3 regions of the Kluyvera fluvialis genome follow, and region 1 is predicted to be linked to each of the others. Evidence: predicted binding sites of a transcription regulator. Region 1 holds the regulator's gene; each other region holds the start of a gene.
The links. Region 1 encodes PurR, which represses purine synthesis genes. Its sites were predicted from a motif close to CANGCAAACGTTTGCNTG; they were not measured.

Region 1 (7,996 bases):
AAACGCTAATATTTGAGTCATGGATTCAAAATTTTTGCAGGCAGAAAATGTGGTCTGAATATTCGCTGGAAGTGGTTGATGCAGTTGCGCGTAACGGCAGTTTCAGCGCTGCCGCACAGGAGCTGCACCGTGTGCCTTCTGCTGTAAGCTACACGGTACGTCAGTTAGAGGAGTGGCTTGCTGTGCCGCTGTTTGAACGTCGCCATCGTGACGTTGAACTGACGCCAGCCGGAGCATGGTTTTTAAAAGAAGGGCGATCTGTTATCAAAAAAATGCAGATCACCCGTCAGCAGTGCCAGCAGATAGCGAATGGTTGGCGCGGGCAGTTGGCGATTGCCGTGGATAACATCGTCAAGCCACAGCGCACCCGGCAACTGATTGTCGATTTCTATCGTCATTTCAGCGACGTTGAGCTGATTGTGTACCAGGAAGTGTTCAACGGCGTGTGGGATGCATTAGCTGACGGTCGCGTGGAGTTAGCGATCGGCGCAACGCAGGCGATTCCTGTCGGGGGGCGCTTTGCCTTTCGTGATATGGGGATGCTCAACTGGCACTGCGTGGTGTCTGGCTCGCATCCGCTGGCGAAAATGACGGGGCCATTGAGCGACGATGTGTTGCGCAACTGGCCATCGTTGGTGCGCGAAGATACCTCGCGCTCGTTGCCAAAACGGACAACCTGGCTGCTGGATAACCAAAAAAGGGTGGTCGTGCCGGATTGGGCATCATCAGAAACCTGTATTTCGGCGGGGTTATGTGTGGCGATGGTGCCGGGGCACGTGGCGCAACCGTGGCTGGAAAGCGGTGAATGGGTCGCGCTGGAGCTGGAAAACCCTTTCCAGGATGCCGCCTGTTGCCTGACGTGGCAGCAAAGCGATGCTTCTCCGGCGTTAAGCTGGTTGCTGGAATATTTGGGCGACAGTGAAACGTTAAATCAAGAGTGGCTGCGGACGCCCGAGTAGGGCATCCGCAAAAAGCGATTAACGACGGTAATCGCGATAAGGACCATCGGCAACCGAGCGACGCTCGATAAGACGCGGGTGGACTTCAATCGACTGTGACTCTTCGCGCTTGCTGACAATTCTGTCCATCAGCATATTGAAGGCTGTTTCACCAAGCGAATCTTTCGGCTGGTGAATGGTTGTCAGCGCTGGGGTAAAGAAGCGCGAGTTACGCACATTATCATAACCGATCAGCGAAATGTCCTGCGGCACGCGCAGCCCCATTTCGTCAGCGGCGCACAGCGCGCCCATCGCCATGATATCGCCACCGCAAAAGATAGCGGTTGGGCGAGGATGCTGCGACAAAATTTGCTGCATCGCGCGATAGCCGGATTCTGGCTCAAAATCGCCTTGTACAATCCAGTTAGCCGGTACGTTGATTTGTACCTCTTCCATCGCTTTCATAAAGCCCGCCAGACGCCCGGCGCCGGTGTTGCGCTCCAGCGGCCCTGGGATCACGCCGATATCGCGATGACCGCGTTCGATCAGATAACGGCCAGCCATATAGCCGCCTTCAAAGGCGTTATCGATTACCGAATCGGTAAAGTCGGCTTTGGCTTCGCCCCAGTCCATCACCACCATTGGGATGTGGCGATATTCTTCGAGCATCGTCAGCAGAGGCTCTGGATACTCAGAGCACATGACCAACAGGCCATCTACGCGTTTTTGCGCCATCATCGACAGATAGGCGCGCTGTTTTTCCAGGTTGTTCCACGCGTTACCCAGAATCAGCGTATAGCCTTTTTCGAAGCAGTTTTTCTCAACGGCTTCGATAATTTCGGCAAAGTAGGCCGCTTCGCTGCTGGTGGCTAACAAACCAATGGATTTGGTGTGATTAACCTTCAGGCTACGGGCAACGGCGCTTGGCGAGTAGTGCAACTCTTTAATCGCCGCCCAGACCGCTTCACGCGTTTCCTCGGCGACAAAACGCGTTTTGTTAATTACATGTGATACGGTTGTAGTGGAAACGTTTGCGCGCTTCGCTACATCTTTAATAGTTGCCATTCCATCTCACTCCAGACCCTGGCCTGCCCCTGAAAAAATCGAAAGGAAAACGTTTGCCTTCACACACCCTGGCGCAATTTGTGAATTGCGATTCGCCGGGAAAACGATACAGGACGACAGGAGGGGGTCAATGGCCGGTACGCTTTTAAATAAGCGTCGAATTTTGGCCTATCTTGACGCAAAGTGGAAGAGCAAAAACAAACATCCTGCTAAATCTGTGAAGATTTTTATGATTAACTGTGCAAAAATGAGTAAGGTCAGTTTTGCTGTAGCAATAAAAAGGAGAAAAATTGATGAGTACCGAACTTAAGCTGTCGCTCTCTACTACCGTTGTAACGCTTGCGCTGATTGTCGCCGCAGCGTTCACTGCCATCCTGCATTAATTCCCCTGTGAGGGGGCTGCCGCTCCCTCATCATCCGATTGTTAGCAAATAAGCAATAATCTTTTGCTATTTTGTACGCTTCTGCTTTTCTGTGATTAATGTCATGCTTTTAACATCATATTGATGTCGCACTCTCGATGCGGCTAACCGGAGTTATGGCATGAAAATTAATTTCCCATTATTGGCGCTCGCCATTGGGGCTTTTGGCATTGGCACTACCGAGTTCTCCCCGATGGGCCTTTTGCCGGTAATTGCGAAGGGTGTGGATGTCTCAATTCCCGTTGCGGGAATGTTGATCAGCGCTTATGCGGTTGGGGTGATGGTGGGTGCTCCGTTGATGACGCTGCTGTTATCGCACCGTGGGCGACGCAATGCGCTTATCTTCCTGATGGCGATATTTACCCTCGGTAATGTGCTCTCGGCGCTGTCGCCGGATTACACCACATTGATGTTATCGCGCATTATTACCAGCCTTAACCACGGCGCATTCTTTGGTTTAGGTTCGGTAGTGGCGGCAAGCGTAGTGCCCAAACACAAACAGGCCAGCGCGGTCGCGACCATGTTTATGGGGCTGACTATCGCCAATATCGGCGGCGTTCCGGCGGCGACCTGGCTTGGCGAAACTATTGGCTGGCGTATGTCGTTTTTGGCAACGGCGGGGTTGGGCGTGATTGCGATGATTAGCCTGTGGCTGTCACTGCCGAAAGGCGGCGCGGGTGAAAAACCGGATGTTAAACGTGAATTGGCGGTGCTGGTGCGCCCGCAGGTGCTTTCGGCGCTGTTAACCACCGTTCTGGGCGCAGGGGCAATGTTTACCCTCTATACCTATATTTCTCCGGTGCTGCACACGATAACCGACGCGTCATCCGGCTTTATCACGCTGATGCTGGTGTTGATTGGCGTTGGTTTCTCCATCGGTAACTATCTTGGCGGCAAATTTGCCGACCGTTCGGTGAGCGGCACGTTGAAAGGCTTCTTGCTGCTGCTGATGCTTATCATGCTGGCGATCCCATTCCTCGCACGTACCGAAATTGGTGCGGCGGTGAGTATGGTGATTTGGGGCGCAGCGACCTTTGCGGTTGTACCACCGTTACAGATGCGTGTGATGCGCGTTGCCAGCGAAGCGCCGGGGCTGTCGTCATCGGTCAATATCGGGGCATTTAACCTGGGTAACGCGTTGGGGGCTGTGGCCGGTGGGGCGGTGATTTCAGGCGGCCTGGGTTACAGTTTTGTGCCGGTGATGGGGGCGATTGTCGCTGGTTTAGCTCTGCTGGTTGTGTTCTTTAGCAGCCGTTCTCGCGGTGAAGAAGCGCTCGTCAGTTAATAAAAAACGCAGAAGGGGATTCCCTTCTGCGTCATTTCTTATGCCGCTAAGTTCTCGGCCACAAACGCCCAGTTAACCAGAGCCCAGAAGTGCTCCAGATAGTTAGGGCGCGCATTGCGGTAGTCGATGTAGTAAGCATGTTCCCACACATCAACGGTCAGCAGCGGTTTAGCATCGGTCGTCAGCGGAGTTGCCGCATTGGACGTCGATACGATAGCCAGAGAGCCGTCTGCTTTTTTCACCAACCACGTCCAGCCTGCGCCGAAGTTTTTCACTGCGGCATCAGTAAACTGCGCTTTAAATTCCGCGAAGCTACCAAATGAGCGGTTAATGGCTTCAGCGACTGCGCCAGTCGGTTCACCACCGGCGTTCGGAGCCAGGCAGTTCCAGTAGAACGTGTGGTTCCAGACCTGAGCGGCGTTATTGAACACGCCACCTTCAGATGTACGAACGATCTCTTCCAGTGTTTTACCTTCAAAGGCAGTGCCTTTGATCAGGTTATTCAGGTTGGTGACGTAAGTCTGGTGATGTTTACCATAGTGGTACTCCAGCGTTTCCACGGAAATATGTGGAACCAGAGCGTCTTTGGCATACGGTAATGCAGGTAATTCGAACGACATTGCTACTCTCCTTCTTATAGTTTGTTTACTCAATAACCTTGTACTGAGTAAGGACAGGGTAGCAAATTAAAAGGTGAGATAAAAGATAAGCTTACCCCGTTTATTAACAAACGGGGTAAGTGATTAACGAATGGTCTTCGGCGTAACCACGCGACGCGCGCCAACGTAGTGGCGAACCCAGTAGTCTTCGCTTAGTGAGGTGATTTGAATATCACGGCCGGTACGTGGCGACTGGATGAACTTGCCGTTGCCAACGTACACGCCAACGTGATCGGCAGTACCGCGACCACGAGTGCGGAAGAATACTAAATCACCACTTTCCAGCTCACCACGGTCAACCGGACGTGCATCGCGCAGGTGATACATTTCGTTTGCGGTGCGTGGAATGCGGATATTCACCAGATCTTTATAGGCGTAGTACACAAGACCGCTGCAATCGAAACCGGTACGCGGTGAGTTTCCCCCCCAGCGATACGGTTTACCCAGTTGTCCCATCAGCTTATTCATCGCCGTTTTTTGTGCCTTCTGCACGCGAACTTTGTGCGCCTGAGCAATGGTGGTGGTTTTGGCTTCTGCTGGGCTGGTAGTGCAGATTTTTTTGTGGCCTTTGCGGGTCTTGCAGGTTGTTATCACGTTGGCGGTTTTCAGCGAACTACTTTTCTTGCTGACTTTAGCCGTAGACTTAACGGCGGCTTTGCGCGGGGTAGAGGCTGCTTTTTTAGAGACCGGGGTCGTTGCTTTTTTCTTGGTGTTAGATTTGCTGACCGTATTCTTTTTCTTACGTTCGCTGCCTTTTACAGGAAGCGATTTTTGCGCCGTGGGCGTTTTGGTATGCCCTGTGGCATGAGCCAACGGCGTAAAGGATAACGATGTAAACAGCAATGCACAGAGCGTGAACGACCATTTTTTAATCTGCGCCACTGAATAACCCTCTGAGTATGCAGGCTTTAAAGTCTATGCCTGAGTATGGTTTACAAAACCCAACGATTCTAATCCATAAAAACACGAAATGTTAAGCGCGTTTTTGTATCTAAAACGTTGTTTCGTTAACAACTGCAAAAAAAAACATAACTTGATACATATTGAATCAAAAAATGAGCAATATTTAGCGCGCGTGAGCGATAAAGACATATTTATAAAGCAACTTAACGCGACAGGCGATAAAATAGTAAAGCGTGAACAAAATGTTATTTTCTGTTCAGGGTCTGAAACGCTACAATGTCGGACTACTGTCGTAAAGAGAAGTTTGAGGAAGCAAGATAATGAGCGAGACAATTGAAAAAATTCAGCGCCAGATCGCTGAGAACCCAATCCTGCTGTACATGAAAGGTTCCCCGAAACTGCCAAGCTGCGGTTTTTCCGCGCAGGCGGTTCAGGCGCTGTCTGCCTGTGGCGAGCGTTTTGCTTATGTAGACATCCTGCAAAACCCAGATATCCGCGCAGAATTGCCGAAATACGCTAACTGGCCGACCTTCCCACAGTTGTGGGTAGATGGTGAGCTGGTCGGCGGTTGTGACATCGTGATTGAAATGTATCAGCGCGGTGAATTGCAACAACTGATCAAAGAAACCGCTGCGAAGTACAACAGCGAAGAGCCGAAAGCGGAATAATCGTCAGGCTACGGTAGAAACAAAAAAGCGACCTTCAGGGTCGCTTTTTTTATCGCGTTATTCCGCCGCCATTGGCAGCGGCCAGCCGCCGAGACGCTTCCAGCGGTTGACGATTTCACAAAACAGAATCGCAGTTTGCTGGGTGTCGTACAGCGCGCCATGCGCCTGGGTGCTGTCAAAGTCCATGCCTGCGGCGGCGCAGGCTTTCGACAGCACGGTTTGCCCTAACGCCAGCCCGCTAAGTGCGGCGGTGTCGAAGGTGACAAACGGGTGGAACGGGTTACGCTTGAGCGAGGCACGTTCGGCGGCCGCCATCATAAAGCTGTGGTCGAAGGTGGCGTTGTGCGCCACCATAATGGCGCGGTTGCAATCGCTGTCTTTAATCCCTTTGCGTACCATTTTAAAGATAGCGTGCAGGGCGTCGTATTCGCTAACTGCGCCACGCAGCGGGTTTTCAGGGTCGATACCGTTAAACGCCAGCGCTTCCGGCTGGAGATTCGCCCCTTCAAATGGCTCCACGTGGAAATGTAAGGTGTTGTCCGGCATCAGCCAGCCTTGCTCATCCATTTTCAACGTGATTGCTGCTATTTCAAGCAAAGCATCCGTTTTGGCATTGAATCCGGCGGTTTCAACATCAATAACCACAGGATAGAACCCACGAAAACGGTCGCATAGACCATTAAGTTGCGCATTGTCGGACATCAGAATCTCTTACACCTGGAAAAAGTAGCGCGCATTATGGCAAATTTTGCCTCGGCTTGGAAAGGCGGGAGAAAAATGCGGGCGCTGGCGCACCCGCAGACGATCAGTTGCCGAGGCCTTTGCCGGCATCTTTTTCTTCGATCAGCTCGATTTTGTAGCCATCGGGATCTTCAACGAAGGCGATAACCGTTGTGCCGCCTTTTACCGGGCCAGCTTCACGGGTGACGTTGCCACCGTTGTGACGAATACGTTCGCAGGCTTCGGCGGCGTTATCCACGCTCAGCGCAATGTGGCCGTATGCCGTGCCGAGGTCGTATTTATCCACACCCCAGTTATAGGTCAGCTCAATAACCGCTTCGTCGCTTTCGTCGCCGTAGCCGACAAACGCCAGCGAATATTTGTATTCGGTATTTTCGCTGGTGCGCAACAGCTTCATGCCCAGTACTTTGGTGTAAAAATCAATGGAGCGTTGCAGGTCGCCGACGCGCAGCATGGTATGCAGTAAACGCATGATATCCCTCGTCCTATTTATGAGTGGTCGGTTTAGTATAGCGGCGGAAGACCGCCGCTATCAACGTAGGATCACAGCGTAGGGTAATCGGTATAACCTTCGGCGTCACCGCCATAGAAGCTTTCCGGGCGCTGTGGGTTCAGTTCGGCTTTGTGCTGAAGACGCGCCACCAGATCTGGGTTGGCGATGTAAGCGCGACCAAAAGCGACGGCATCGATTAACCCTTTTTCAATCAATTCTTCTGCTTTTTCCGGTGTGTATGCACCAGCACCAATAATTGGGCCGTGGAAACGAGCACGAACTTTTTCGCGGAACGCATCGCTGTACGGCTCGCCGCCAGCCCAGTCGGGTTCAGACATGTGCAGATACGCGATACCACGTTTGCCCAGTTGCTCAATCAGATACAGCGCGTCGGCTTCTTCGTTCGGGCCGTTATCGACGTTCTGGAAGCTACCAATAGGTGAAACGCGAATACCGATACGGTCGGCGCCCCATTCTTTAATCCCTGCATCAACCACTTCCAGCACCAGGCGCGCGCGGTTTTCTACGCTGCCGCCGTACTGGTCGGTACGATGGTTAGAAGAAGGGGACAGGAACTGGTGCAGCAGGTAGCCGTGAGCCGAGTGCAGCTCAACCAGATCAAACCCAGCCTCACGGGCGTTAGCAATCGCCTGGCGGAAATCGTTAACGATACCCGGGATTTCGTCGGTTTCCAGTGCACGTGGCATGGAGGTATCGACGCGAATCGCATGGCCGTTTTCGTCACGCAGTGAGGTGCGGGTATTGGCGCTCAGCGCAGATGGCGCAACCGGCGCTTCACCGTTTGGCTGCAAGCTGCTGTGC
Region 2 (7,996 bases), 620 kb from region 1:
AGCGCATACGGCCCCAGGTTTGCAGCCAGTCAAGCACGGGGTTGTCGTTCGGGCGATAGACGCCGATCCCGGGGTTATGAATACCAAACATCCGCGCCCCCATTTCAAGGGTCAGGAAGTGAATACCGATTAACAACACGCCACGTCCAGAGTCCTGCACGCTGCGAATATGTTCAAGGCCGCTGGCATCCATCCAGCGATTCACGCGTTGGGTTGGCCAGAACCAGGCAATGCCGGTTTCCATTACGCCCATTCCCACGGATTCAAAGTTTTTCACCACCATTTGGTGGCGCTCTGCGGCGCTCATTTGCGGGAAGCAGAGTTCAAGATTGCGGTAAGCAATTTTTGCGCGACGTTTCATAAAGCGCATCGCCAGGCGGCCCATGCCATTACCTAAGCGGTAAATCACCGGATACGGCAGCTGGACAACTAACCAAAGTAGGCCAATACCCAGCCATGACGGCCAGTAGCGTGGGTGCAGCAACGCGGCGGTAAATTTGGGTAACTGGGTCATGTCTTTCCTGTTTTTTCGAGCAATTAAGACTATTGTCGCACTATTTTTCCGGCAACCAAAATGAGAGGGTTGCGAATGGCGTTAATTTAAGCAGTTGTTTTGCATCAAATGATTAGTGGTGATGAAAATGTAGCGTAAAATGTGGGGATGTAAATTAACAATGATTGCTATATCATGCGCCCCGTTTATATCAACCTTTGACGATTGCAGGATAAGAGCACCATGCCAGTGTTGCATAACCGCATTTCGAATGAGACGCTGAAAGCGCAGATGCTGGCAGAAACTGAGCCACGCACCACTATCTCATTCTATAAGTATTTCACCATTGTTGACCCAAAAGCGACGCGTGATGCGCTGTATATCGCGCTGTCGGCGCTTAACGTGTTTGGCCGTATTTATCTCGCCCGTGAAGGGATTAACGCGCAAATCAGCATTCCCGCCAGCAAGGTGGAGGCTTTGCGCGCCTGCCTGGATGGTTTTGATCCTGCGTTGAAAAACCTGCGCCTGAACATTGCGCTGGACGATGACGGTAAATCGTTCTGGGTGCTGCGCATGAAAGTGCGTGAGCGCATTGTTGCCGATGGTATCGACGACCCGAGCTTTGATGCCAGTGATGTGGGGGATTATCTGAAGGCGGCGGACGTTAACGCTATGCTGGATGACCCTGACGCGGTGTTTATCGATATGCGTAACCACTATGAATATGAAGTGGGCCATTTTGAACAAGCGCTGGAAATCCCTGCTGATACCTTTCGCGAGCAGTTGCCGAAAGCGGTAGAGATGATGCAGGAGCATAAAGACAAGAAGATTGTGATGTACTGCACCGGCGGTATCCGCTGTGAAAAAGCCAGCGCGTGGATGAAACACAACGGCTTTAAACAGGTGTGGCATATCGAAGGTGGGATCATTGAGTACGCGCGCCGTGCGCGTGAACAGGGCTTGCCGGTGCGGTTTATTGGCAAAAACTTTGTTTTTGATGAACGCATGGGCGAGCGTATTTCAGACCAGGTGATTGCGCATTGCCACCAGTGCGGCACGTCGTGCGACAGCCACACTAACTGCCTGAACGATGGCTGCCATCTGCTGTTTATCCAGTGTCCGGCTTGTGCCGAGAAATACGAAGGCTGCTGTAGTGAAGCCTGCCAGCAGGAACACAAACTGCCGGAAGAAGAGCAGCGTCAGCGCCGTGCCGGACGTGAGAATGGCAATAAAATCTTTAATAAATCGCGTGGGCGGCTGAATACACGCCTGGGTATCCCCGACCCGGAAATGTCTGGCGATTAACTGAAGTAGAGATAGGCAAGGTCAGCAATCGCCAACAGTAATGAGAGCATCAAATATAGCATCAGGTGCTCGCGGATATTGTTGACCAGGTAGTGGAGCAGGCGGCGCATAGCGTTCTCTGTTTAACGGCCCCGAAATATCGGGGCCGTGTTGTTTTTAGGGCTGAAAGCGGGTGAGGGCAAACGGCTGAAGATCAAACTCAGGCGTTTGTTGTAGGGCGAACTGGGCGGCAATTTCCCCCAGCACGGTCGCAAACTTGAAGCCATGACCGCTCAGGCCACCGATGAACAACACGTTCGGCTGGCCGGGTAAAGTATCGATAATAAAGTCTTCATCCGGCGAGTTGTCGTAGGTGCAGGCTGCCCCGTGCAGACAACCGCCGATACCCGGCAGAATTTGGCGCAGGAAACTGAACGCTTCTGAACCGTCGCTCACGACAGCGCCGAACGGCTTGCGATCTTCTGGCTGGCTAATCACCTGCCCGCCGTTATGTTTGCCGATTTTCAGCTCGTTATCGACCGCCGGAAAACCGTAGAACTGGTCGCCGTTAGGCAGTTCGCCGGTAAATGCCGGGAAGTTGTTTTTACGGCTATAGCGGCCATCGGCCTGGAACCAGGCGAAAACTTTGCGCACTGGCTGAACAGGCAACTGTGGATAGAATTGTTTGACCCATGTCCCCGCGCTCAACAGCAGTTTTTTGCCGCGCCATGACCCCTCAGAAGTCTCGATAGTCACGCCGTCAGCATCGTGATGAATCGCGGTGACTGGGCAGTTGAATAGCTGCGCGCAACCGGCGTCTTTCGCCAGGGCAATCAGCGTTTTGACCGCCAGCTCACTTTTCAGAACCCCTGAATTGGGTTCGAAGATGGCCTGATAGTCGCCAGGGACGGTAATTTCCGGCCAACGAGCGGTGACCGCAGCGCCGTCAAGATGCTCCACCGGCAGTTGGTACTGTGCCGCGCTTTGCGCCACGGTGCGAAGAAAATCGGAGTCTGCCGGGCCGAGATTCACCACGCCGCTGCGTTCAAATAGTGCTTCGCCGCTCAACGCCGCCAGTTCGTCCCACAGCGTTTGGGCGCGCAGTACCAGCGGCACGTATTTTTCACCTTCGCCGTAGGCATGGCGCATTAAACGGGTATCGCCGTGGTGGCTGCCCTCCTGGTGAGGTGGCATGTGAGCGTCGGTCATCAGCACGTTTAACCCAGCTTTACGCGCGTAATAACCCGCCGCAGCGCCAACAGAGCCGCTGCCAATAATGATTAGGTCGTATTGCATAGTCTTTCCTGACGCGATGAATAGGCTCAAATATCAATGTGGGTAGAGTAATTAAGCCGCAGTTGTTATACAAGCGTGAAAATAATTCAGGCACCCGTAGGTGCCTGTTAGCGCTTAATTTGCAGGATGTATCAGCATTAATGCTTGCGATACTCATTGACGTGGTAATCACCAGATTCAATTTTGGCAATCCCGGCTTCCAGTATAGAAATAAACTGACGTGCGACATCGGTCGTTAGCCACAGCGTCTGGCCAACTTCTGCTTCTTTTTTGCTTGATTGATTGGGGTCTTGATAGTGCAGGCGCAGCATCAGCGCATCATAGCTATCTACGGTGCTGATGTCCCATCCGACGAGGGGATGGGTCTGGATGACTTCATTATTCTTTTCCATCATAACCCCTTATTTACGTGTTAAAAGGCAACAACTCTCGAGGTTTAATGCAATTTTTTTGTGAAGCTTTATCAGTATACAACAATTCAATAGATACTCGAGAATTGAAATCAAATGCAACATAAATTCCTGAGTAACTGGCCTGTTTGCGCAATAAACAACCATATTGCTCATTGTTTTTGCTGCTGATGTAAAAGATGGGGATAGAAAGAAAAAAAACAAGCGTGGATAAATGAAAAAAAGCCGGGGCGACCCGGCAAAAAATAATACAGCAACAAAGGATTAATCTGTAATAAACCAGTCGTCAGCGCTTTCCCAGGTTTCCTGGAGGATTTCGCTAATGCGGTCTTTATCTTCTTTGATACCACCGATAACGGAGAGATTGTTGGCGCTAGCGTAGCGCACGCTCACCGAGCCATCGCGGTCTGGGAATTGGGTATTGATACGGCGGGAAAGCTCCGTTGCCAGCGCGTCTAATGCACCTGCTGGCAAGGTGGTCGTTTTTGCAATAGTGACTTCAATGCGCATAATTGCCCCCTGTGTTATACACTGTATATTTATACAGTTACCTTCAGCGTTTTACAACAGGGGGCAGCATTTTATTTTTTCACCGTCCAGCGTAGTGTTTCGCCCGCGAGGAACGGAATCAGCGTGTCGTCGCTCAGCGCAATGCTTTCGGCAACCTGGCTTTCTTCACGCACCAGTTCAACATAACCTTCGTTCACCGGCAGGCCGTAGAAACGTGGGCCATTCAGCGAGCAGAAGCCTTCAAAATGCTGTAGCGCGTTCATCTCTTCAAACACGGTGGCATAGCTACCCAGCGCGGTTGGCGCGTTAAAGCATCCCGCGCAACCACAGCTCGCCTCTTTACGGTGACGGGCGTGTGGTGCGGAGTCAGTGCCCAGGAAGGCACGTTCAAAGCCGCTGGCAACCAGTTCACGCAGCGCCTGCTGATGGATATTACGTTTAAGAATCGGCAGGCAATAGAGGTGAGGGCGCACGCCGCCAACCAGCATATGGTTACGGTTAAACATCAAATGCTGCGGGGTAATGGTTGCAGCCAGCCGATCATTGCCATCGCGAACATACTCGGCGGCATCTTTGGTGGTGATATGCTCGAATACCACTTTCAGACCTGGCAGGCGCTGGCGCAGCGGCTCCATCACGCTTTCGATAAAACGGGCTTCGCGATCGAAAATATCAATATCCGCATGGGTCACTTCGCCGTGAACCAGCAGCGGCATACCGAGTTTTTCCATCCGCTCAAGTACCGGCATGATTGCGTCAGTGCTGGTCACCCCATGGCTGGAGTTAGTGGTGGCATTCGCCGGATACAGTTTGGCGGCGGTAAAGACGCCTGCGTTAAAGCCGCGCTCCAGCTCGTTTGGATCGAGCGTGTCGGTTAAGTAGCAGGTCATCAGAGGGGTGAAATCATGTCCGGCAGGGACGGCATCAAGGATTCGCTGGCGGTAGGCTATTGCGGCATCCACGGTGGTAATCGGCGGCACCAGGTTCGGCATAATAATCGCACGGCCATACAGTTCACTGGTATAGGGAACAACCGTTTTTAGCATCTCGCCATCGCGAAGATGAATATGCCAGTCGTCTGGGCGGCGAATTTTCAGAACTTGAGGTAATGCAGTCATTTGAGGCTCCGGCTGGTGGGATTACAGTCATTTTTTGCCGGATGCAAAGGATAAGCGTAAACGTTTCCCTTTGCATTCATTTTCTGTAAAAAAGAGATCGCGGGTAGCGATGTAGTAATGAGGCCGGTGTTCAGGCTCCGGCCTCATTAGTGGTGAAGGGGTCATCAGTTGGTGAATGGGATAATAATTTCACCCGGTTTCACTTCAATACCTTTGGCGTATTTCTTCGCCAGTGCTTCACCTTGGCTGGCATCTTCTTTCAGCACGTAGGCGGGCTGCTTATTAAAGTAGGTACGCAGCGACTGATTCAGATACGGGATCAGCGTTTGTACAACCGACTGCATTTTCTCCGGGGTCACTTTGGCATCCTGCACTTCCATCTCTTGAAGATAGATAGCGCCTTGCTCCTGGTTAAACACCGGCAGCGCTTTTAATGTCAGCGCGATATTAGCTTTCTGGCTACCGAACAGTGAGTTCAAATCCAGCTTCGCGTCACCGCTAAGCGTCACTTTATTCGGCTCTTCACGACCAATAGCGCTGGTGAGATTCGTCAGCACAATGTGGGCGTCGGCAACACCTGGCACACCAATATCTTTGGAGAAATTATTCCGTTTTTGTAGCGCCTGGTTAATTTCTTGCTCACTCACGGAGTACTGCGTGAGCTGATTACAGCCGACAATCAGACCGCTGACGATCAGGGCGAAAATGACTAAAAACTTTTTCATGTGGTTCCTCAACGTGAAGCATTCTGTGCATCCTGACACAAAGCAGCCAACGTTGAAAGCCTACCACAGAGCCAGTAAAAGGCGATCACACTCGTGGTTCGAGCATATCCGGCGCGGCACGTTTACTGCTGAACTGCCACCACAGCGCGATGAATGTGAGCAGGCCTATCGCCGCCAGCATCGCCCACGGTAGCTCTGGCTGGTTAAGCGCCTTACCACTGTCGAACAGCCAGCCGCCGCCGGTGTAACCCAGCGCGCCGCCAAACGCTAGCCCTAATCGGCTAAAGCCCATATAGCTGCCGCGAGCGTGGGCATGAGCCAGTTGGGCACTCAGTGTTTCGCGCGCCGGTTCAGCAATGATGGAGCCAATATAAAACAGGCAAATTAACGAAAATAACTGCTGTAGCGAGCTGGTGAGGCCAATCGGTAGCATGGCAACAATCATGATAAACAGCCCCGCCATCAGGCGGTGTTCAAGGCGAAAGCGTTTCTCGCTCCAGCGGGCAATAGGGTACAGCAGCGTAAGCGACAGCGTGGCCTCAATGGCGTACATCCATTTAACTGCCGACGGTGTACCGGCAATATCGTTGACCATAATCGGCAGCATCAGCATGACCTGAACCGCCAGCATATAGTAGCCGGTTAACGTCAGCACATAGGTGACAAAACGCTTATCTTTCAGGACGTACTGCAACCCTTCTCGCACCGGCGTTTTCACCGTCGATAGCTTCCAGGCGGGCAAATAGCAGAAGTTAAACAGCGCACAGAGAATAAAAAGCAGTGCTCCGACGCTACACACCAAGCGAAAATCGTATTGCAGCAGCCAACTGCCCAATAGTGCGCCGATCACCGCTCCGGCGCTGTCTTGCATCATCAGCAGTGAAAAGAAGCGTCCACGTTGATGTGGGAGCACCAGTTTCACCACCAGCGCAGAGCGTGGAGGGTCAAATAACGTGCCGCCCAGGCCGGATAAAATACACGACAGCCACAGCAACCACGGCTCGTGAGCCACCGCCATTGCGGCAAAACCGCCCGCGCGCATCAGCATACCGGTCACAATCATCGGTTTCGCGCCAAAGCGGTCGGCAATGGCACCGCCAAATATACCCAGCCCTTGTTGCACCAGTTGGCGCAGGCCAAGCGCGATACCGACCATCAGTGCCGCCCATCCCATTTGATCGACAAAACGGATGGAAATTAAGGGGAAAACAACAAAGAAACCCAGCACGACCAGCATGTTATCGACTAACAGGAAATATTTACCCAGGTTCCTTGCCTGCGATACACGGGACATTTCCCCTCCAGGGAAATAGAGATCTCACCCTTCCTGCGGTGACGGCGAGAAGAGTGCGATGGATAAAGTGAGAGAAACATCTTCATTTTGCCGAGTTATCTCACCTTTTCCCATATTGCCAGCGACAATATTTTTTTATCAAAATACAGCCTTGATTGAGTTTTTTTGTTGAAAATGAAATCGTCACGCCAAAAAATGTAGATTATTGTTTTTATTCAGCGCCATCGGGTACAGGAGTAGTGAGATGTTTGGCTATCGCAGTAATGTGCCGAAAGTTCGGTTAACCACAGACCGGCTGGTTGTGCGTCTGGTTCATGACAGAGACGCCTGGCGTCTGGCTGATTACTACGCGGAGAATCGGCAGTTTTTAAAACCCTGGGAACCGATTCGCGACGACAGCCACTGTTATCCGTCTGGCTGGCAGGCGCGACTGTCGATGATTAATGAGTTTCATAAGCAAGGAACGGCCTTTTACTTCGCACTGCTCGACCCTGAAGAAAAAGAGATTATTGGCGTTGCGAACTTCTCCAATGTGGTGCGAGGTTCATTCCATGCCTGCTATCTTGGCTACTCCATCGGCCAGAAATGGCAGGGGCAGGGGATGATGTATGAGGCGTTAACCAGTGCGATTCGCTATATGCAGCGCACACAGCATATTCACCGTATTATGGCGAACTACATGCCGCATAATCAGCGTAGCGGCGATTTGCTCGCGCGGTTAGGGTTTGAAAAAGAAGGTTATGCGAAAGACTATTTGCTGATTGACGGCGAATGGCGCGATCATGTGCTGACCGCTCTAACCACATCACAATGGACGCCCGGTCGATAAGGAGACCTGAATGAAATACCAACTCAGCCCACTGGAA
Region 3 (7,996 bases), 320 kb from region 1:
TGTTCAAAGAAACGTGGCCAGAACTGCCGCAAAACAAACTGACCATCCGTTTGCAGCCGGACGAAGGCGTTGATATTCAGATCCTGAATAAAGTTCCGGGTCTTGATCACAAGCACAACCTTCAGGTGACGAAGCTTGATCTGAGCTATTCCGAAACCTTTAATCAAACGCATCTCGCCGATGCTTATGAACGCCTGCTGCTGGAAACCATGCGGGGCATCCAGGCGCTGTTCGTGCGTCGCGATGAAGTTGAAGAAGCGTGGAAGTGGGTTGACTCCATTACTGAAGCGTGGGCAAGCGATAAAGATGCGCCGAAACCTTACCAGGCTGGCACCTGGGGGCCGGTGGCTTCCGTGGCGATGATCACCCGTGATGGCCGCTCCTGGAACGAGTTTGAGTAAATAACGGCGTTAATCCAGAAGGGTTATTTTACCGGTAACATGATCTAACACAGCATGTCGCGTTATTTTTACGCATTTAAGCCCCGGGTGGATTCACCACCGGGGCTTTTTTTATTACACTATCGGTAGACACTTGCCCCTGCGCTGCGCCATACGGGCATTTCCAATCAGTCAGATGAATGTGAATGCGGTATTAGGCTGTGGCCTGGACAGAAAAATTTTAAGGAGCCTTTATGAACTCTGTAATGTTACGCGTAACAAATCGCATTATTGAACGCTCTCGCGATACGCGCGCTGCTTACCTGGAACGTATTAATCGGGCAAAAGCTGAAACGGTTCACCGCTCACAGCTTGCCTGCGGTAATCTGGCGCACGGTTTTGCCGCTTGTCAGCCAGAGGATAAAGCGTCGCTGAAAAGTATGCTGCGTAACAATATCGCGATCATAACCTCCTATAACGACATGCTTTCTGCCCATCAGCCTTACGAGTATTACCCGGATCAAATCCGTAAAGCGCTGCACAGCGTTAACGCGGTAGGTCAGGTTGCTGGTGGCGTTCCGGCCATGTGCGATGGCGTGACTCAAGGTCAGGATGGGATGGAGTTGTCCCTGCTGAGCCGTGAAGTGATTGCAATGTCGGCGGCGGTTGGCCTGTCTCATAACATGTTTGACGGCGCCCTGTATCTCGGCGTGTGTGACAAAATTGTCCCAGGGCTTGCGATGGCTGCGCTCTCCTTCGGCCATCTGCCGTCCGTATTTATCCCATCAGGCCCGATGGCGAGCGGCCTGCCGAATAAAGAAAAAGTCCGTATTCGCCAGCTGTATGCGGAAGGTAAGGTGGATCGTAACGCGCTGCTGGAATCTGAAGCCGCGTCTTACCACGCACCGGGGACTTGTACTTTCTACGGTACGGCAAACACCAACCAAATGGTGATTGAATTCATGGGGATGCAGTTGCCAGGTTCTTCATTCGTACATCCAGATGCGCCGCTGCGCGCAGAACTGACCGCCGCTGCTGCGCGTCAGGTTACACGAATGACCGGTAACGGTAACGAGTGGATGCCGCTGGGTAAAATGATCGACGAAAAAGTGGTCGTGAACGGTATCGTCGCACTGCTGGCAACCGGTGGTTCAACCAACCACACCATGCACCTGGTCGCGATGGCTCGCGCGGCGGGCATTATCATCAACTGGGATGATTTCTCCGAACTATCTGACGTTGTGCCGCTGATGGCGCGCCTGTACCCGAATGGCCCTGCCGATATCAACCACTTCCAGGCGGCAGGCGGCGTACCGGTGCTGGTGCGTGAACTGCTGAACGCTGGCCTGCTGCACGAAGACGTGAACACGGTTGCTGGTTTCGGTCTGTCTCACTACACCATGGAACCGTGGCTGAACGAAGGCAAGCTGGACTGGCGTGAAGGGGCAAGCGCATCGCTGGATAGCGACATCATTGCTACCTTCGACAAACCGTTCTCCAAACACGGCGGTACTAAAGTGCTGAGCGGTAACCTGGGTCGTGCGGTAATGAAAACCTCCGCAGTGCCAAAGGAAAACCAGGTTATCGAAGCCCCAGCGGTGGTATTTGAAAGCCAGCACGATGTACTACCGGCGTTTGAAGCAGGCTTACTGGATAAAGATTGCGTGGTTGTTGTGCGCCATCAAGGGCCTAAAGCGAACGGGATGCCAGAATTACATAAACTTATGCCGCCACTTGGTGTATTATTGGACCGTTGTTTCAAAATTGCGTTGGTCACTGATGGACGTCTGTCCGGTGCATCCGGTAAAGTACCATCAGCTATCCACGTAACCCCTGAAGCCTATGACGGTGGGCTGCTGGCGAAAGTCCGTGACGGCGACATGATCCGCGTCAATGGCCAAACTGGCGAACTGACACTGCTGGTCGATGAAGCTGAACTGGCTGCGCGTCAACCGCATATTCCTGATCTGAGCGCTTCGCGCGTAGGGACAGGCCGCGAGCTGTTTAGTGCATTACGGGAAAAACTGTCCGGTGCAGAGCAGGGCGCAACCTGTATTACCTTTTAAGATGACACGATTTGTAGATCTGGCGAGAGAAAATTTCTGATGAAAAACTGGAAAACAACTGCTGAAGCAATCCTGACCACTGGCCCGGTAGTACCGGTTATCGTGGTGAACAAACTTGAGCACGCAGTACCGATGGCAAAAGCACTGGTTGCAGGTGGTGTACGCGTTCTGGAAGTTACGCTGCGTACCGACTGCGCAATGGATGCTATCCGCGCTATCGCCAAAGAAGTCCCGGATGCTATCGTCGGCGCGGGTACTGTGACCAACGCTCAGCAGCTGAAAGAGGTTACTGACGCGGGTGCGCAGTTTGCTATCAGCCCAGGTCTGACTGACGATCTGCTGACAGCGGCGACCGCAGGCACTATCCCGCTGATCCCTGGTATTAGCTCTGTGTCTGAACTGATGCTGGGTATGCAGCACGGTCTGAAAGAATTCAAATTCTTCCCGGCTGAAGCTAACGGTGGCGTGAAAGCGCTGCAAGCCATTGCTGGCCCGTTCTCCCACATCCGTTTCTGCCCAACTGGCGGTATCTCTCTGAAAAACTGCCGCGACTACCTGGCGCTGAAAAGCGTTCTGTGTGTGGGTGGTTCATGGCTGGTTCCAGCAGACGCGCTGGAAGCGGGCGACTACGACCGCATCACTAAACTGGCTCGCGAAGCTGTAGAAACGGCGACCCTGTAAGGTGTCGGCGCTATCCGGTGTCATTGCCGGATAACGAAAAAAGCGGATTGCGCAAGCAACCCGCTTTTTTTTATCGCTAAGCATTGCCTCCTGGCGTTACCCTCGAACAATCACCGAGGCTGCCGCGCTTTTTGCCCGTTCTACCGCTTGCTCAACGCTTTCTGCGGTTGCCAGCGCAACGCCCATCCGGCGCGAACCGTCAATCTCCGGCTTAGCAAACAGGCGCAACTGTACACCCGAACCCAGCGCATGTTGGACGTTATCAAAGGTGACGTTATTGCTGGTTAACTGTGGCAGCAGCACCGCAGACGCCGATGGGCCATACTGGCGAATCGCGCCAACAGGCAGCCCTAAAAACGCGCGAACGTGCAGGGCAAACTCGGAAACGTCCTGTGAAATGAGCGTCACCATGCCGGTATCGTGCGGGCGTGGCGACACCTCGCTGAATACCACATCATCGCCGCAAACAAACAGTTCTACGCCAAACAGGCCGTAACCACCCAGCGCCAGAACCACGTCGCGGGCAATATTCTGGGCGCGCGACAGCGCCAGATCACTCATCTGCTGCGGCTGCCAGGACTCACGATAATCGCCATCTTCCTGGCGATGGCCCACGGGGGCGCAGAAGTGAACGCCATCGACGGCATTCACGGTGAGTAGCGTAATCTCAAAATCAAAATTCACCACGCCTTCAACAATCACGCGACCCGCGCCCGCACGGCCACCCTGTTGGGCGTATTGCCACGCCTGCGTCAGTTGATCCTGATGGCGAATAAACGTCTGCCCTTTACCCGATGAACTCATGACAGGCTTGATGATGCACGGCAGACCGATATCCGCTACCGCCTGACGGAATTGCGCTTCACTATCGGCAAAATAGTAGGCGGAGGTTGGCAGCTTGAGCGTTTCTGCCGCCAGACGACGGATCCCTTCACGGTTCATGGTCAACTGCGTGGCGCGAGCGCACGGCACAACGTGCTGGCCCGCTTGCTCCAGTTCAACCAGCATGTCGGTAGCGATAGCCTCGATTTCCGGTACTATATAATGCGGTTTTTCCCGCTCAACCAGCGCTTTTAGCGCAGAGCCATCCTGCATATTAATGACATAGGAGCGGTGCGCGACGTGCATCGCTGGTGCGTCGGCGTAACGATCGACGGCGATCACTTCTACCCCTAAACGCTGGCATTCGATTGCCACCTCTTTGCCTAACTCACCTGAACCCAGAAGCATTACGCGCGTCGCCGCAGGACGCAGAGCTGTGCCTAATAACGTCATGACCTATTCCACCGTCTAACCAAAGTTTGGCGCATTATAAACGAAAACGTTTGCGTCTGTCTTGTTGTCGAAAACTGAGTGACGTTATCGTCTTAAATTTGCGCATCTTTATACGGAGCAGACATATTCTGACATCGCCTCGCTTAGTCTGAATAATTAACGTATTTCTACCGGAGGACATATGTCAGGCTGGCTTAATCAACTGCAATCACTGCTTGGGCAAAAATCGGGTGAGGGGAAAAATGAACTTAGCAAAATGCTGGTGCCAGGTGCATTAGGCGGTCTTGCTGGGTTGCTGCTCGCCAGTAAGTCGTCACGCAAAATCCTGGCGAAGTATGGCACTGGCGCACTGCTGGTGGGCGGCGGTGCGGTCGCTGGTAGCGTGTTATGGAACAAGTATAAAGATAAACTGCGCGGCAATCCGCAAACGGAAATGAAATACGGCGAGCCTCCGGCGCCCGTGGATGTGCGTACCGAGCGCCTGATCCTGGCGCTGGTTTTCGCGGCGAAGAGTGACGGGCACATTGATGCCCAAGAACAGGCCGCCATTGAACAACATCTACGCGAGGCGGGTGTAGAAGAGCAGGGGCGTGCGCTTATTGCGCAGGCTATTGAACAGCCGCTCGATCCACTGCGTTTGGCGCGCGATATTCATAATGAAGAAGAGGCGCTGGAACTCTATTTTGTCAGCTGTGCCGCGATTGATATCGATCACTTTATGGAACGTAGCTATTTGAATGCGCTGGGTGAGGCATTGAAGCTGCCACTGGAGGTGCGTGAAAGCATCGAACAGGATTTACGCCAGCAAAAACAGCAACTTTAAACACTTTATTAAAGGTTTTACTTGCATCGTCGTTTATTTTGTCCACCCTTATAGGGAGTGACTATTACGGAAGAATAACGAGATGCCACCTAAAGCAAAACGGATCCCCCACACCATGACAGTGCATGGTGATACGCGCATTGATAACTACTATTGGCTGCGCGATGACACACGTTCAAAACCTGCGGTGCTCGACTATTTACAGCAAGAGAACGCCTATGGCCGCCAGGCGATGTCATCGCAAAAGAGCCTGCAGGATCGTGTGCTGAAAGAGATTGTAGACCGCATTCCTCCACGCGAGGTTTCTGCGCCGTATATCAAAAATGGCTACCGCTATCGCCAGGTGTACGAGCCGGGGCGCGAGTACGCGATTTATCAGCGCCAGGCGCTGGGTGAGGAGCAGTGGTCGCTACTGATTGATGAAAACAAACGCGCTGCGCACAGTGAGTTTTATACCCTGGGCGGCCTCAACGTCGCGCCGGATAATAATCTATTGGCGGTAACCGAAGATTTTCTCTCGCGCCGCCAATACGGCCTGCGCATTCGCCACCTGGAAAATGAAACGTGGCTGCCGGAAGTGATTGAAAATGTCTCGCCGGGCGTCGTATGGGCCAATGACTCGCGCGCGCTGTACTATGTTCGCCAGCACCCAACCACGCTGCTGCCGTGGCAGGTTTGGCGGCATCAGGTCGGTGCTCCGGCAACGCAGGACGAGCTTATCTATGAAGAAGCGGATGAAACCTTCTACGTAAGCCTGCACAAAACCTCGTCGCGCCAATATGTGGTGATTGCGCTTTCCAGCGCGACAACCAGTGAAATGCTATTGTTGGATGCCGACCAACCGGACGCCAGGCCGCGCGCCTATCTACCACGCCGTAAAGATCACGAATACAGCCTCGATCACTATCAACAGCAGTTTTATCTGCGCTCTAACCGTGATGGGAAAAACTTCGGCCTGTACCGCAGCGCCGGATGGGAGGAAAGCGAGTGGCAGACGCTGATTGCCCCGCGCAGCGACGTGATGCTGGAAGATTTCACCCTGTTCCGTGATTGGCTGGTGGTGGAAGAACGTGAGCGTGGTTTAACCCGATTGCGGCAAATTCACCGTCATCGCCAGCAGGAAACGGCAATCGCTTTCGATGATCCGGCGTACGTCACCTGGATTGCCCATAATCCGGAACCTGAAACTGCCTGTTTGCGTTACGGATATTCGTCAATGACCACGCCAGATACGTTGTTTGAACTGGATATGGACAGCGGAGAGCGCCGGGTACTAAAGCAGCAAGAAGTTAAAGGCTTTGACGCCAGCCGCTATCGTAGCGAACGTTTTTGGATAACTGCTCGCGATGGCGTCGAAGTGCCAGTCTCGCTGGTGTATCGTCATGAACATTTCCGTCGTGGTAAAAACCCGCTGTTGGTTTACGGTTACGGCTCTTACGGCGCCAGTATGGACGCCGATTTCAGCAGTAGCCGTTTGAGCCTGCTCGATCGCGGGTTTGTCTTTGCCATTGCCCATATACGCGGCGGCGGGGAGTTAGGGCAGCAGTGGTATGAAGACGGGAAATTCTTGAAAAAGAAAAATACCTTCAATGACTATCTCGATGTTTGCGATGCGCTGCTGGAAAAAGGTTACGGCGACCCTGCGCTCTGTTATGGCATGGGCGGCAGTGCTGGGGGGATGCTGATGGGCACGGTCATTAACGAACGCCCGGAACTGTTTCATGGCGTGGTCGCGCAAGTGCCGTTTGTCGATGTGGTCACGACCATGCTTGATGAATCCATCCCGCTAACGACCGGTGAATTTGAAGAGTGGGGCAACCCGCAGGACCAAACGTACTATCGCTATATGAAGTCCTACAGCCCGTATGACAACGTTCGACCTCAGGCTTACCCGCATTTACTGGTGACGACCGGCTTGCACGACTCACAGGTGCAATACTGGGAACCGGCGAAATGGGTGGCAAAACTGCGTGAGCTGAAGGTGGATGATAACCTGTTGCTACTGTGTGCCGACATGGACTCAGGGCACGGCGGGAAATCCGGGCGTTACAAAAGCTATGAAGGCGTTGCGCTTGAGTTCGCATTCCTGATTGCCTTGGCGCAGGGAACTCTGCCAGGGTGTACTGAACGCTAGTTACTTATCGAGGTAGTGTTTGAGCGTAAGGCGAAGTTCCGGGCTCATGCGGTCGAGGTTATTAAACAGCCACCGCAGATAGCCCGGGTCGTTCTTCGCCACCTCGGAGACTTCCTGCCCACGGTATTTGCCGAAGGTAAAGGTGCGTAGCAACGCTGGGCGGCCTGTTACCTCAACCATTTGCTCCGCCGTCCAGCCAGAGGTTTGCATAATATCAATCAACAGCGCGGCGGTAATGTAGCAGTCATACAGCGCTCGGTGGTGATGCAGCCCCGGCGGTGTCGCCACGCTGAGCTTGCGTGATTTATACAGCGCCATATTGCTGTATTTTATGCCGGGCCACAGGCGGCGCGCCATTTTCATGGTGCAAATCCATTCGCCGTCCATTTCGGGCAGTACTCGGCGGTCAAAGCTGGCGTTATGCGCGACATACCACGGGCTACCCTGGTAAAAAGGCACGACGTCCTCAATCCACGGTTTATCGGCGACCATCTCTTCGGTAATGCGATGAATAGCCATTGCCTGCGCGCTGATGGGGCGGTCGGGGCGAACCAAATGGCTCATGGGGTTGACTATCTGACCGTCAATAACATCAACGGAGGCTATCTCAACGACGCCTCCTTGTAGATCGCAGGTT

Region 2: the regulator PurR is predicted to act here: its motif matches at 5,165-5,182, upstream of pyrC (dihydroorotase).
Region 3: the regulator PurR is predicted to act here: its motif matches at 4,442-4,459, upstream of purT (formate-dependent phosphoribosylglycinamide formyltransferase).

Annotation. Positions count from the first base shown of each region.
Region 1 covers NZ_AP046142.1:2,394,598-2,402,593, forward strand. The annotation lists gene punR (DNA-binding transcriptional activator PunR) at 48-959, shown strand; gene purR (HTH-type transcriptional repressor PurR) at 978-2,003, opposite strand; gene AC6I4B_RS11430 (hypothetical protein) at 2,134-2,313, shown strand; gene cydH (cytochrome bd-I oxidase subunit CydH) at 2,297-2,386, shown strand; gene AC6I4B_RS11440 (MFS transporter) at 2,547-3,710, shown strand; gene sodB (superoxide dismutase [Fe]) at 3,749-4,330, opposite strand; gene AC6I4B_RS11450 (C40 family peptidase) at 4,454-5,251, opposite strand; gene grxD (monothiol glutaredoxin 4) at 5,593-5,940, shown strand; gene rnt (ribonuclease T) at 5,998-6,642, opposite strand; gene gloA (lactoylglutathione lyase) at 6,746-7,153, opposite strand; gene AC6I4B_RS11470 (alkene reductase) at 7,225-7,996, opposite strand, start outside.
Region 2 covers NZ_AP046142.1:3,014,163-3,022,158, reverse strand. The annotation lists gene AC6I4B_RS14350 (Kdo(2)-lipid IV(A) acyltransferase) at 1-514, opposite strand, end outside; gene trhO (oxygen-dependent tRNA uridine(34) hydroxylase TrhO) at 737-1,798, shown strand; gene AC6I4B_RS14340 (DUF2770 family protein) at 1,795-1,908, opposite strand; gene solA (N-methyl-L-tryptophan oxidase) at 1,955-3,073, opposite strand; gene bssS (biofilm formation regulator BssS) at 3,211-3,465, opposite strand; gene dinI (DNA damage-inducible protein I) at 3,748-3,993, opposite strand; gene pyrC (dihydroorotase) at 4,065-5,111, opposite strand; gene AC6I4B_RS14315 (lipoprotein) at 5,276-5,836, opposite strand; gene mdtH (multidrug efflux MFS transporter MdtH) at 5,922-7,130, opposite strand; gene rimJ (ribosomal protein S5-alanine N-acetyltransferase) at 7,375-7,959, shown strand; gene AC6I4B_RS14300 (YceH family protein) at 7,970-7,996, shown strand, end outside.
Region 3 covers NZ_AP046142.1:2,073,533-2,081,528, forward strand. The annotation lists gene zwf (glucose-6-phosphate dehydrogenase) at 1-401, shown strand, start outside; gene edd (phosphogluconate dehydratase) at 635-2,446, shown strand; gene AC6I4B_RS09875 (bifunctional 4-hydroxy-2-oxoglutarate aldolase/2-dehydro-3-deoxy-phosphogluconate aldolase) at 2,486-3,127, shown strand; gene purT (formate-dependent phosphoribosylglycinamide formyltransferase) at 3,224-4,402, opposite strand; gene AC6I4B_RS09885 (tellurite resistance TerB family protein) at 4,584-5,225, shown strand; gene ptrB (oligopeptidase B) at 5,308-7,359, shown strand; gene exoX (exodeoxyribonuclease X) at 7,360-7,996, opposite strand, start outside.